One region of the Mesorhizobium sp. HAY1-8B genome, then DNA from elsewhere that is predicted to be linked to it. Evidence: riboswitches for the same ligand, from Rfam matches in the RefSeq annotation. Region 1 holds a riboswitch; each other region holds the start of a gene.
What was found. Region 1 has a riboswitch for cobalamin ahead of AC1VON_RS24590 (CbtB domain-containing protein). Riboswitches for the same ligand answer to the same signal wherever they lie in the genome.
Positions count from the first base shown of each region.

Region 2: linked by a shared signal. The riboswitch ahead of AC1VON_RS06750 (aromatic ring-hydroxylating oxygenase subunit alpha) and the one ahead of AC1VON_RS24590 (CbtB domain-containing protein) in region 1 are both predicted to bind cobalamin.
Region 3: linked by a shared signal. The riboswitch ahead of bluB (5,6-dimethylbenzimidazole synthase) and the one ahead of AC1VON_RS24590 (CbtB domain-containing protein) in region 1 are both predicted to bind cobalamin.

Region 1 is NZ_CP200321.1:5,126,113-5,130,580, forward strand. It holds gene cbiB (adenosylcobinamide-phosphate synthase CbiB) at 1-262, shown strand, start outside; gene cobO (cob(I)yrinic acid a,c-diamide adenosyltransferase) at 259-888, opposite strand; gene cobU (bifunctional adenosylcobinamide kinase/adenosylcobinamide-phosphate guanylyltransferase) at 890-1,405, opposite strand; gene AC1VON_RS24585 (CbtA family protein) at 1,398-2,207, opposite strand; gene AC1VON_RS24590 (CbtB domain-containing protein) at 2,223-2,402, opposite strand; cobalamin riboswitch at 2,439-2,636, opposite strand; gene AC1VON_RS24595 (aromatic ring-hydroxylating oxygenase subunit alpha) at 2,780-3,949, shown strand; gene AC1VON_RS24600 (MFS transporter) at 3,953-4,468, opposite strand, start outside.
Region 2 is NZ_CP200321.1:1,350,252-1,354,719, forward strand. It holds gene AC1VON_RS06735 (serine kinase) at 1-28, opposite strand, end outside; gene AC1VON_RS06740 (PqqD family peptide modification chaperone) at 62-493, opposite strand; gene AC1VON_RS06745 (FAD-binding oxidoreductase) at 637-1,737, opposite strand; gene AC1VON_RS06750 (aromatic ring-hydroxylating oxygenase subunit alpha) at 1,758-3,005, opposite strand; cobalamin riboswitch at 3,122-3,322, opposite strand; gene AC1VON_RS06755 (DUF680 domain-containing protein) at 3,817-4,017, shown strand; gene AC1VON_RS06760 (DUF680 domain-containing protein) at 4,090-4,293, shown strand; gene AC1VON_RS06765 (DUF680 domain-containing protein) at 4,362-4,468, shown strand, end outside.
Region 3 is NZ_CP200321.1:3,245,428-3,249,895, forward strand. It holds gene AC1VON_RS15190 (MFS transporter) at 1-747, opposite strand, end outside; gene AC1VON_RS15195 (TetR/AcrR family transcriptional regulator) at 869-1,477, shown strand; gene AC1VON_RS15200 (hypothetical protein) at 1,570-2,553, shown strand; partial or broken gene bluB (5,6-dimethylbenzimidazole synthase) at 2,640-3,299, opposite strand; cobalamin riboswitch at 3,400-3,595, opposite strand; gene AC1VON_RS15210 (histone deacetylase family protein) at 3,760-4,468, shown strand, end outside.

The DNA of each region.
Region 1 (4,468 bases):
GGTGTGGCGCGACGCGAAAAAACATCGCTCGCCCAACGCCGGCTGGCCGGAAGCGGCCATGGCCGGCGCGCTCGGTCTGGCACTGGCCGGGCCGCGCAGCTATGGCGGCATCATGGTCGACGACGTCTTCATGGGTGAAGGCGGCCGCCGCGACGTCGACAGCGGCGACATCAGGCGGGCGCTGAAACTCTACCGCGTCGCTGACTATCTGCTGATCGCGCTGGTCGGCTTGGTCTCGGTTGTCGCGGTTCTGGCGTTCTAGAACTCGATCCCCTGCTGGGCTTTCACGCCTGCCGAAAAGTGGTGCTTGGTCACAGCCATTTCGGTGACCAGGTCGGCAGCTTCGACCAGTGCCGGCTTGGCGTTGCGGCCAGTGACGACGACATGCAGTCCCTCGTGACGCGCTTTCAGCGCTGCGACCACCTTGTCGAGATCGAGATAGTCGTAGCGCAATGCGATATTGAGCTCGTCGAGCACGACAAGGCTGATGGACGGATCGGCCATCAACTCCAGCGCCTTGGCCCAGGCGGCTTCGGCAGCGGCGATATCGCGTTTCAGATCCTGCGTCTCCCAGGTGAAGCCCTCGCCCATTGCGTGCCAGACGACGCGGTCGCCGAAGGTTGCGAAAGCATCCTTCTCGCCGGTATGCCACTTGCCCTTGATGAACTGGACGACGCCGACGCGCCTGCCATAGCCGAGCATGCGGAGCGCCAAACCGAACGCTGCTGTCGTCTTGCCCTTGCCCGGGCCGGTGTTGACGATCAGCAGGCCCTTCTCGATCGTCTTGGCCGCCACCTCGGCGTCCTGCACCGCCTTGCGCTTGGCCATCTTGGCGCGGTGGCGCTCTTCGTCCCGGTCTTCGGTGGTCTTGCCGTCGATATCGGTCATCTCATTTCACCTTGAGTGGCAGCCCCGCCACCATCAGCAGCACCGTATCGGCGATCGCCGCGACCTGCTGGTTGAGCCGACCGGCCTCATCACGAAAGCGGCGCGACAGCGCATTGTCCGGCACGATGCCTTGCCCGACTTCGTTGGATACCACGAACCACGGCCCGCGAGGTCGCGACAACACATCCGCCAGCCGCCGGCACTCAAACCCAAGGTCATGGTCTGCCAGCATGTGATTGGTCAGCCACAGCGTCAAGCAGTCGACCAGCACCGGGTGGCTATCGGGCAAAGCCTCGAGCGCGCCGGCGAGGTCGAGCGGCGCATCCATAGTCGTCCAGCCCGCGCCGCGCCGCGCCCGATGCAGCGCTATGCGCTCGCGCATCTCGTCGTCATAGGCTTGCGCGGTGGCGATATAGGCCCATGGCGAGGGCAACGCCGTCGCCAGGGTTTCGGCGTGCGCGCTCTTTCCCGAGCGCGCGCCACCAATGATGAAGCTCAGCTTGCCGCGATCAGGCAAAGCTGTCGCGCAGGCTGGTCGCGGTGCCGGTGAAGCGTCCGCGCACCACGCCGACGACGGCGCCAAGCACCAGCCAGAACACCAGATTGGTCAGCGTCACCGCCACCACGAACTGGTGGTGCAGGCCTTCCGGGATCGGTGTCTCGAAGCTATCGGGCTGCGGCGCGCCGACGATGTGCGGCGCCACGATCAGCAGCACGGCAAGGATGGCAAGCGGCAACGACTTGCGGAACGCGATCAGGCCAAGCCCGATGGCGGTCGCGACCACCGTTGCCACCCACCAGATCTGGCGCTGCGTGAGGTCGGCCGCCGGCATGGCCGGCAGTTCCGGCGGCAGGCCGAGGCCGGGCGCCAGCGTGAAAACGGCAAAGCCGGCCAGGCCCCAGAACACGCCCTGGCGCCAATTGCCGATGCCTCCGGCGAATTCCGAAACAGCGACCAGGATCAGCGCGAAGCCGATGCCGGTAACGACGTTGGACACCACGTTGAAGGCAAAACGTTCGAAGCCGTCGGCAGGCGCCCAGCCCTCGTCCTCGGCCGGAACAGCCGCTGCGGCCGGAGCCGGGGTGGCAGCGCTCATGGCATTCGATGCCGCTGGCGCGGCGGAACTCATTGCGTTGCCGCTGGCGGCATCAGCCGGCGCCGTGGCATGGTCATGGCTATGGCCGCCTTCGGCCTGTTCGTAAACTTCCGCCTTGAGGATCAGCGGCACGGTGGCATAGGCCTGCATGCAGGCGAGAACGACGCCGGCCACGAGCCCTGCGATCGCCGCGATGAACACGACGTTGCGAAACAGATTCATGATGTCAGATCCTCGTCAGTGGCAGGGAAACGCCATCGAATGCCGGTTGTCATGACCGGCATTGTGGACCGCATCGATATGCGAGAAGCCGACGAAGCCGATGATGAAGGTGCCGAGCAGCGCGGCGAGCGCCAGCTGCATGAAGCGCGACTGCGAGGAAACGGAGGCGCCGAGAGAGACGGAAGCGGTAGTCATGTCTTGTCCTTTCACCCTCCACCCGAGGGCATCGAAGTCAGTTTCCTGTCGCCGGCAGGTCTCCTGGCTCACGGATCAGCGCCCTTCCCCACCTTCCCGAAGACAAATCTTCAGTGGCATATGGAGAGGACTACCGCACACAGTTGCGGGGGCAGCAACGGCATTGGGCAACAAGTCAGCCCGCACCGTATTCCCTCTTGGCTCCAAAATGGAACCGACGACATCGGCGACTATAGGCAGAATCATCGCCTCCGGCAAACCAAATTCCGCCGGTAACCAGCGCGATTACGCCATGCCGCCCACATCCGCCGTCATCGGCACCACAATTGACAATTATGCTGGCCGGGTGTCGGCTGCCTCTTCACAGGAAGCCAGCCATGCAGCCAATTGCCAGCGAGCGCCATCCCTATAACGGCCTGACCCAGGCCGAACCCACCCTGCCCTCATCGGCCTATTGGGATGCAGCGGCCTATCAACTGGACCTCGATGCCATCTGGTACAAGAACTGGCTGCTGGTCTGCCGCGAGGCCGATCTGGCCCAACCGCTGGCCTTTCGCCGATTCCGCATCGGCACGCAGGACATCATCGTGCTGCGCGACGACACCGGCGCGTTACGGGCCTTCCACAATACGTGCCGGCATCGCGGCTCCCAACTTTGCCAGGAGAGCGAGGGCCGGCTGAAGGCGCGGCTGATCACCTGCCCCTATCATGCCTGGTCTTATTCGCTGCGCGGCGACCTCGTGCGCGTGCCGTCGAAATCATTGCCGGACGGCTTCGACAAGGCCGACCATCCGCTCTATCGCGTCGCACTCTCGGTATGGCGCGGCTTCGTGTTCATCAATTTGCAGGAGGACGCGGCGGGCTCCGCGCAGGCATCCTTCGACCCGGCCTCCGGCAATCTCGGCAACTGGCCTCTGGAAACGCTGGTGGCAGGCCATGTGCTGCGCAAGGTGATGCACTGCAACTGGAAGATCTTTTGGGAGAACTTCAACGAGTGCCTGCATTGTCCGGGCGTCCACAAGGACCTGTCGCGGCTGGTGCCGATCTATGGCCGCGGCCTGATGAGCCGGCATGACGACCCCGAATGGACCCGCCACGCCGACAATGACGCGCCGGAGTTTTCCGGTGGTCTGCGGGCGGGCGCCGAAACCTGGTCGAGCGACGGCAAGACCCATGGGCCGGTCTTCTCGGGATTGACACCAGCCGAACGCGCCGCCGGCCAGACCTACGCCACCAGCCTGCCCTCGATGTTCATCGTCGGCCATGTCGACTATGTCAGGACCGTTCGGCTGGTGCCGCTCGGGCCGGAACAGACGGAACTTGTCTCCGAATGGCTGTTCGCGCCCGAGGCGCTGGCCGCGACCGACATCGACAACATCATCGCCTTCGGCACACAGGTGCTGGAGGAGGATGCGGCGATCTGCGAGGTCAACCAGAGAGGCCTGCGCTCGATGCGGCACGCCGCCGGCGTGCTGATGCCCGAGGAATATGAACTGCACCGCTTCCACAACTGGGTGCGCGAACACCACGCAACGCTTTCGCCGTGATCCTCACAGTGACTTCGGCAGATAGCGCCAGGTCACGAAGCCGCACGCCGCCGCCAGCAGGCCGAGCGTGACGAACACCGAACCCAGCCCGAAGAAAGCCAGCACCACTGAATAGACCAGAGGCGGCGTCAGTTCGGAAAAATCGAGATAGGTGCGGTAGACCGCAGCCATCTGCGGCCGTTCATAAGATCGTACCGAACGCATGAAGGCGGTCGAACCCAAGGCGTCGAGCGCGATGGTGAAGAAGGCGCCGCACAAGAGGAAGGCGCCGGTGAGCAGCGGCACGCTCTCGCCCACCGCGCCTGCCGCCATGAGCGTTGCCGACATGGCGAAATAGGCAAAGGTCATGGTCATGCGACCGCCAAAGCGTTTTCCGGCCTTGCCCCAGAAGATGGCCATGAACAGCAGCGCATTGCCGGCGGAGACCAAGAGGCCGCCGGCCAGCTCGCCCTGGCCGGTGATCACCATGAACAGCGGCCCATAGACGAAGAACGTCGTCCAGAAGCAGGAGCGGCCAAA
Region 2 (4,468 bases), 3.8 Mb from region 1:
GCAAGGTTTCGAGCGTGACGCGCGGCATCCAGCGCCCTCTATCTCGGACGCAGCCGGCTCGTCAGGATGCCTGCTTGACCGCCGGCCAGCCGAGGGGTTCCTCGACCTCGTGGATGGGATCCACGATGATCAGGTCGGCGAGGTCGTCGTGAATGCTCACATTGAGCGGTTCGTTCGTGGCGGCAAGCTCGGCGGATAGCTCGTCCGGCAGCGCTTGCGCAACCTGATCTGAACGCACCAGCAACCCCATTTCGAGCAGTTGCGAGATGAAGTGTTCGAGTTCCGCCGCGCCCAGTGTCGAGCCACCGGCGGTCAGCCCGATCAGGGCTTGGGTGTTGACCCCGGACGAGAGCGCCTGCCAAACCCTGCTGCCGGAATCGGAGAAGCCGAAATACTTGCCATTCGCAAGGTTGAGCACGACGGCCTCGCCATCGAAGGATTCGAAGACGATGTCCCTGCTCGCAACCGCATAGGTGTCGCAATCATGCGTCATTGTTGCCCCCGCTTCACAATTCCCGCCCGCCAGCGGGATCGCTTCCACTGACAACGCCTGTAAACGCTCGGTTCTTTCTTGGCAAGGCAACCGGCGCCGGCAGGGTGCCGGCACTTTTGGCGATCAGTTGGAGCGCAAGCCGATCACGCCTCGATTTCGAGAGCCGATAGCGGCTTCGAGCAGCAGGCGAGGATGAAGCCGTCGTCGATCTCGTGATCTAGGATGCCGCCATTGTGGCTCATCTCGACGGCACCGGAGACTTTCTTCACCTTGCAGGTTCCGCACAGGCCGAATTCGCAGGCCGCGGGTATCCGCACGCCAGAGGCACGCGCCGTCTGCAGCACGGTCTGGCCGGCGACGCATTCGGCGTCGACGTCCGAAAGCGCGAAGCGGATCTGCGTTGCGGCCTCGACGGGAACGGCCACGCCATCCTGCGCCGGCGTTGCGAACGGCGCCGGGATCTCCTCCACCGCGGGTGCGGCAAAGCTCTCCTGGTGGTATTTCGTCATGTCGAAGCCGGCGGCTTCCAGCATGCCGCGCACGGCGCGCATGAAAGGGTCCGGACCACAGCAGAAGATTTCGCGTTCACGGAAATCGGGCGCCAGCAATGGCAGCCGGATGGCGTCGATACGGCCCATATGGCCATACCAGCCCTCGCGGCTTGACCGCTCCTCGATCATGAAGCCCAGCGACAGGCCTGGCATATGACCGCCGAGCAGCTCAAGCTCCTTGCGGAAAATGATCTCTTCGGCGCGACGCGCGCAATTGACGAAGCCGACATCGGTCCATGGCGCGCAGTCGTTCAGCCAGCGCAGCATCGACATCATCGGCGTCACGCCGGACCCGGCCGAGATGAACAGGTATTTGGCCGCCGGATGGCTGTGCAGCGAAAAGTCGCCGCTCGGCCCATAGGCCTTGACGTGCGAACCGGGTGTCAGGTGATCGAACATCCATCGCGTGCCGATGCTGCCGGCCTGCGCCTTCACCGTGACCGCGATAGAGAAGGGCCGCGACGGAGAGGAGGACAGCGTATAGGTGCGCATCAGCGGCCCGTCCGGTACAGGTAGCTCCAGCGTCACGAACTGGCCCGGCTTGTAGCGGAACCAGGTCTGGTTGTCGGATCGGAACGTGAAGGTCTTGACGTCAGGCGCCTCGTCGCTGACGCCGATCACTTCCAGCACCTGCAGCCTGTCGTTCCAGGGCGCCATCTGATCGAGATGGCGATAGAGGCCAAGGTCGGTCATCGCATTCATCCCTCAACCTCTCAGGCGACGCTGCGCAGCGCCGGCCGGCCGCCTTCGGCGAGGCGCGGGCCGATGAAGCGGGCGTACCAGTCGACGAACTGGATCACGCCGCCCTCATGCAGCTCCGAATAGGGGCCGGGCTCATAGGCCGGCGACAGGATGCCGAGGGCGTTTTCCTCGACGATGCGGCGGTCCTGATCGTTGGTCTCGGTCCACACATGGGTGAGCTCGGCAAGATCGTAGTCGACGCCCTCGACCGCATCCTTGTGCACCAGCCACTTGGTCGTCACGGCGGTTTCGGTGGCGCTGATCGGCAGCACGCGAAAGGTGACGGCATGGTCGATGAGGATATGGTTCCAGGTCGTCGGGTAGTGATAGTGCATCAATGTGCCGATACGGTCGGCCGAGACGCTGTCGGAGAGGTTCTTCTTCACCGCCCGCTTGCCGTTCATCGTGTAGCTGACCGCATCGCGCAGCAGCGGCGCCCGCGTGGCTCGGTATTGCCCCGCCGGGTCGATACGGAACTTGCTCGGCAGGCCGGCCGCTTCGCATTTGGCCCAGTGCGCCAGCATCTCCGGATCGCTGTCGGCGCCTTGCACGCCGGTCACGGTCGGTGCTTCCGGGAAGGTTTTGCACAGCTCCGGATGATTGCCCGCGCAGTGATAGCACTCTCGGTTGTTTTCCCAGACGAGCTTCCAATTGCCCTTTTCGACGATGGTGCTCTCGAAGGCGATCTTTGCCTCGCTGAGCCGATGCGGCTTGAGATAGGGTTCGATCATCGCCCGCATCGGCGCGAAGTCGGCTGGCTCCTTCGCCAGGCAGATGAAGATGTAGCCGGCAACGCTTTCGCAGGCGACCGGCTTCAGCCCGAACTGGCTCTTGTCGAAACCGTCGGCCATCTGGCGGGCAAACAGCAGGCGACCGTCGAGCTCATAGGTCCACTGGTGATAGGGACAGACAAGTTTGGCGGCCGTGCCCTTGTCCGTGTTGCAGACCCGGCTTCCGCGATGGCGGCAGGAATTGTGGAAGGCGTTGATCTTGCCCTGCTGATCGCGCACCAGCACGACCGGGTAGTCGCCGACCTGTACGGTGATGAAGCTGCCGGGCTTGGGCAATTCGCAATCATGGCCGATGAAAAGCCAGTCGCGGTACCAGATCAGCTCCATGTCGAGCTTGAAATAGTCCGGGTCGGTGTAGAAGGGCTGTTCGAGCGAGAAACCCTCTCTGCGGCTGTCCAGGAGCCTCAGCATATCGTTGCGCACATCCATGTCCTGTCCTCGTGTTTAAGGACTGACTATGGTGGTGATGGAGGAAGGATCGGATGCAGTCCCGGCGAAGCGCCGGTCATGCACTATCCACCTCTTGACCGCCCACCGCGATCAGTCGAGTTCAAAAATCTCGGGCTGGTTTCCGGGCTCTGGAGTGTCCTTTCGGACGGTCGCTACACCTTCCCAGGCTTTCGCCCAGTGGTCTCCCGTTGCGACTTGAACTCCACCACCGTTGCGGGGGCAGCGCCGGACTTTGACCGGCTTCCCAATTCTCCGCCCCGTCGTCACGAAGCGGCACCTGAGATGGTCATGATCTAATCACGACAGCGCATGCCACATCGGCATGAAAGCGACATCGCATCCATGTGGCGCGACACGCTTGCGCAGCGGGCGGGCCGGGAACAACGGCCACGAAACGTGTCTCGGTGGAGACGGTGCCGGCTATCGAAATCGCCCCGGAATCGAAGCAAGAAAGGTTAACGGTTTCGAAAAGTGACTATTAGCAGATTCTAAAATCGAACCGAACGGTTCGTTTCTGTTGACGGTGCGTACAGCATGGTGTGAACGCTGGGCCTGCGATACATCAGGTGATCGCGTTGCTGATTTTATCTAATCGATTGATATCAAAAAGAAAAATGTTTGATCCGGAAGGCTTTGGTACAATTTCAAGTGGTGGACTCTTGGTCCACACGGAACAACTTCGTGATTGGAAACGGCCACCTGGCTTTCCCACATCGGGGCTGTCCGAACGACGCGATTTTAATCCCAAGACACGCCGCTAGACGGACGGAAAAATACTGGAGTACCAAAAATGAAAAAGATTGTTCTCACTGCCGCCGCCCTTCTGGCCATTTCCGGCAGCGCCTTCGCTGGTAGCGATCATTATGGTTCGAATGCACCTGCAGCCACTGCTGCCGTCGACGGTTCGTATACCGCTTCGACCAAGAAGTCGGAGCCGGCTGCTCAGGCGCCTGTCACGGGTGCCGATCGCAACCTCTTCGGCAACAACTAACAGTCGATTTCCAGCAGGCGGTGGGCTCGGCTCGCCGCCTTGGCGGAACTCGAAGAATTCAGGAGACTTGAAATGAAGAAGATCATCCTTGCTGCCGCCGCCGTTCTGGCTATCTCCGGCAGCGCCTTCGCCGGCAGCGACAACTATGGCTCCAATGGCGCCAACCAGCCCGCTGTTACTTCGACCGACAGCTCTTACACCGCTTCGATCAAGAAGTCGGAACCGGCTGCCCAGACACCTGTTCAGGGTGCCGACCGCAATCTCTTCGGCCACTAACAGCCGATTCTCCGGGGTGGCGGGCCCGCCTGCCGCCCCGTTGAAACTTGAAATTCAGGAGACTTGAAATGAACAAGATCATCATTGCTGCCGCCGCCGTTCTGGCTCTCTCCGGCAGCGCTTTCGCCGGCAGCGACAACTACGGCTCCAATGGCGCCAACCAGCCTGCCGCGAC
Region 3 (4,468 bases), 1.9 Mb from region 1:
GCTGGCGGCGCCGGGTTGGCCGAGTTCCTTGGTGATTGCCACGGTGCTGACTTCCGTCGTCGCGAAGGTGGCACCGATGAAGATCAGGGCGAATGTGATGATCTGCACCGGGCGCAGGCGGATTGCGGAGCCGCTCGAGCCGTGACCAATCGGCCGCACTTGCGGCTCGGTCGATCGCTGCAGGATGAACGCCGTCGAGCCCAAGGCAAGGAACAGCGTGCTCGCCAGCATGCCCGCTTCCGGGAGCAGGGCGGCACTCAAGCCCACCGACAGCGATGCGCCGGCGATGTAGACCAACTCATCCGCCGCCGACTCGAAGGCGAAGGCGGTGCTCATCTCGGGCCGGCCGCGGAAAATCTCGGTCCAGCGTGCGCGCACCATTGCCGGCATGCTGGGCATGGCGGCGGCCAGCAGCGCCGACACGAACAGCGTCCAGACCGGCCAGTCCTTATTGGCCGATGCAATCAGCGCCAGGAATGCGAGCACGGAGATGATTGTGGTGGGCACGACGATCCGGGTCTGGCCAAGGCGGTCGACCAGTCTTGATATTTGTGGCGCCAGGAAAGCGTTGGCCAATGCGAATGTCGCCGAGACAGCGCCGGCCAGCCAGTATTCGCCACGCGTCTGCGACAGCATCGCCACGATGCCGATGGGCGCCATGGCGATCGGCAGGCGCGCCAGGAAACCGGCGGCTGCGAAGCCCTTGGCACCGGGGGCGCGAAAGATCTCTGAGTAAGGGTTCTGCATGATCCGGTTCCTCGACAAAAGGCGATATGCCAATTACATACGGAGCGTATGAGAACTAGATAGATCATACGCAGCGTATGTCAATTGGCATACGTGGCGTATGTGGATAAGGCCAGGCAGAATGCGCAGACCCCGCAAGGAGATGATCGCCGAGACGCGCGCCAAGCTGATCGCCGCTGCCCGCCAGGCGTTCGGTTCGATCGGATATGCCGAAGCGTCGATGGACGATTTCACGGCATCCGCCGGGCTGACGCGCGGCGCGCTCTATCATCACTTCGGCGACAAGAAGGGGCTGCTGGAGGCGGTTATCGCCGAAATCGACGGCGAGATGGCGGCTCGGGTGAACGAGATCGCGTCGAGAGCGCCGACCCGCTGGCAGCGTTTCGTCGACGAATGCACCACCTATATCGAGATGGCGCTGGAGCCGGAAATCCAGCGCATAATGTTCCGGGATGGCCCTGCTGTGCTGGGCGATCCGGCACAATGGTCGAATGCCAATGCCTGCGTTGGCTCAATGACGGATCATCTGACCGCGCTGCAGAGGGAAGGGGTGGTCGTCCCGGGCGTCGACCCTGAAACGGCCGCGCGCCTTATCAACGGGGCGAGCAGCCAGGCGTCGCAGCGGATCGCCAATTCAAACGACCCCGAAGCCACGTCGAGGAAGGTGGTGGCGGCGTTCAAGCAACTGCTTGAGGGGCTGCTCAAAGAACCGGGTCCGCAATCGAACTGAAGTCCCGTCTGCGGCCTGGTGCCCCGCCCATGATTGACAATCTTCGGTTAGAGCGCATCCTCCCCAGCCATCTCTGAGGGGAGATTCGGGGCATGTGGGATTTCGATATCGGCAGGTCGGTGTCCATCATGATGCGGACCTGGCCTTTCATTGTCTTTCGCATGATCGTCTATTTCGGCATCACGCTGGCCTACATCATGGCGACCGGCACGGGCGCCTCGGTCGGCTATGGCGTCGGCCATATCTCCACCGATCCCGATGGACCGCTGTCCTTTGCCCTGTGGGGCGGCGTGGTCGGTTTCGGCATCGTCTCCATCGCCGTCTACTGGATCCGCGAATACATCCTCTACGTCGTCAAGGCCGGCCATATCGCCGTCATGGTCCACCTGATCGACGGCCATCATGTTCCTGCCGGCCAGAACCAGATCGCCTATGCCCGGCAGGTCGTGACCGAGCGTTTCGCCGAGGCCAACATCCTTTTCGTCGTCGACCAGCTGGTCAAGGGCGCCATCCGCGCGATCACCGGCCTGCTCGGCGGCGTCGCCGCCTTTCTGCCCATTCCGGGCCTGAGCGGCCTGGTCTCCTTCATCAACACGGTGATCCGCCTGTCTCTCACCTATGTCGACGAGATCATCCTCGGCTACAACATCCGCATCAACTCGTCCTCGCCTTTCGAAACCGCGCGGCAGGGCGTGGTTCTCTACGCCCAGAACGGCAAGACCATGGTCAAGAACGCCGTCTGGCTGGCGGTCATCATGTGGGGCGTGTCCTTCGTCATCTTTCTGCTGATGCTCGCCCCGGCCGGGGCCATTCTTTTCCTCATGCCCGGACAGCTCGCCGGCTGGGCCTTCGTGCTGGCCATCGTCTTTGCCTGGGCCTTCAAGGCGGCGTTCATCGAGCCCTTCGCCATCGCCTGCCTGATGCAGGTCTATTTCAAGACCATCGCCGGCCAGGTGCCTGATCCGGCCTGGGACGCGCGGCTGGCCGAGGCGTCATCGAAGTTCAGGGAACTCAAGGACAAGGCGCTTTCCTCCTTCGGCGGCTCGCGCTGGGGCACGGCCGGCGCGACGCGCTGATCGGCCGGGCAGGCCTGGGCGGCATCGACGGCGTTCAGGCGCGCCGCCGCTGACTTGAGCGGTGCCTCGCCTTTCCCGCAAAAGGTCTCGCTCATGATCAGTTCGGGCAGGGGCAGGCGCCGGCCCCAGCCATGTGTTTCAAGGTCCGGTTTGGGCGCGAACTCGGAAACCCGGCCGACGCAGAGATAAGCGATCGGCGTTACATGGTCGGGAATGGACAGCAGGCTTTTCAGCGCCTGCGCCTCGATGATGCTGACCCAGCCGACGCCGACGCCTTCGGCGCGTGCCGCCAGCCAGAAATTCTGCACCGCGCAGACCGTGCTGTAGAGGTCCATCTCCGGATTGTGCCAACGTCCCAGCGGCGAGCCCTTCGAGCGCTGGCGGTCGCAGGTGATACAGATGTTGAGCGCGCTTTCGCAGATGCCTTCCAGTTTGAGTTTGCGGTAGAGTGCCTGCCTTTCCTTTTCGATTTCAGGCAGTTCCTGTTCTCGCGCGGCCAGGAACAGGTCGCGCACCTTCTCCCGTCGCGCGGCATCGCGGATGACGATGAAATTCCACGGCTGCATGAACCCGACCGATGGCGCGTGATGGGCGGCAAGCAGCAGCCGTGCCAACACCTCATCGTCGAGAGGAGTAGGCAGGAAATGGCTGCGCACATCGCGCCGCGTGAACATGGCGCGGTAGACCGCGTCGCGCGCCATCTGGTCAAATCCGTCGCCGACAGGAGCGATCATAGCATCCGGCATCGCTTGTCCCCTTGCGATTGCAATAGTTTCACACCGTCAGAGCGCACTTTGTGCGTCCAAGTGGACGCACGTCGCTCTGATGTCATCCGCCTGACCATGCGGATGACGGTGCCTGCCAGGCCGGTCTTCTGGCTCAGGATCAACCCGCGTCCGGTGCCTTCCCGTCATCGACAGTGGCATTTACCGGCGCGGTCCCCCTCACAGCGTTGGGCACGCCACGGAATTCAACCGTGTTCCCGATTCTCCCGCCAGAGCATTTGCAGCCAAGTGGAATCACTTGGCGCCGCAGAATGCGGCTAGACAAACAGACTGGCGGGCACCAGGCAGTGACGGCGACCTTATGCCGAAGCGTCCGCGGCGCCAATCCCCACAGCGACGCCAATGGACGCAGAAGCGATTTTCCCCAGCCATCGGGCCGCGACGCATGGCCATCGCGGCGTTGGGGCACTAGATAGGGATCATGGCCACTCGTCTCTACACGCATCCGATCTTCCTTGAGCACATCACGCCCCCCGGTCACCCCGAGCGGCCGGACCGCTTGCGCGCCATCGAGCGCGTGCTTGACGACGAAGCCTTTGCCGAGCTCGACCGCGTCAAGGCGCCGGAAGGCGACGAGGCCACCATCCTTTACGCGCATCCGGCCGATTTCATCGCGCGCGTGCGCGCCGCCATCCCGGACGAAGGCATTGCCCGCATCGATGCCGACACCACCGCCAGCCCGAAGAGCTGGCAGGCGGTGATAACCGCGATCGGCGCCGCCAACGCCGCCGTCGACGACGTCTTCGCAGGCCGCGCCGACAATGTCTTCGTCGCCGCCCGGCCACCCGGCCACCATGCCGAAAAGACCACCGCAATGGGCTTTTGCTTCTTCAACACGGCGGCGATCGCGGCCCGCTATGCGCAGAAGAAGCACGGCATCGACCGTGTCGCAGTCGTCGACTGGGATGTGCACCACGGCAATGGCACACAGGATATTTTCTGGGACGATCCCTCGGTGCTCTATTGCTCGACGCACCAGATGCCGCTTTATCCCGGCACTGGCGCGAAGAGCGAGACTGGCGCCGGCAACATCGTCAACGCACCACTGGCGCCGCGGACCGGCAGCGAGGTGTTTCGCGATGCCTTCCTGTCGCGCGTCCTGCCGGCGCTCGACAATTTCGCGCCCGACC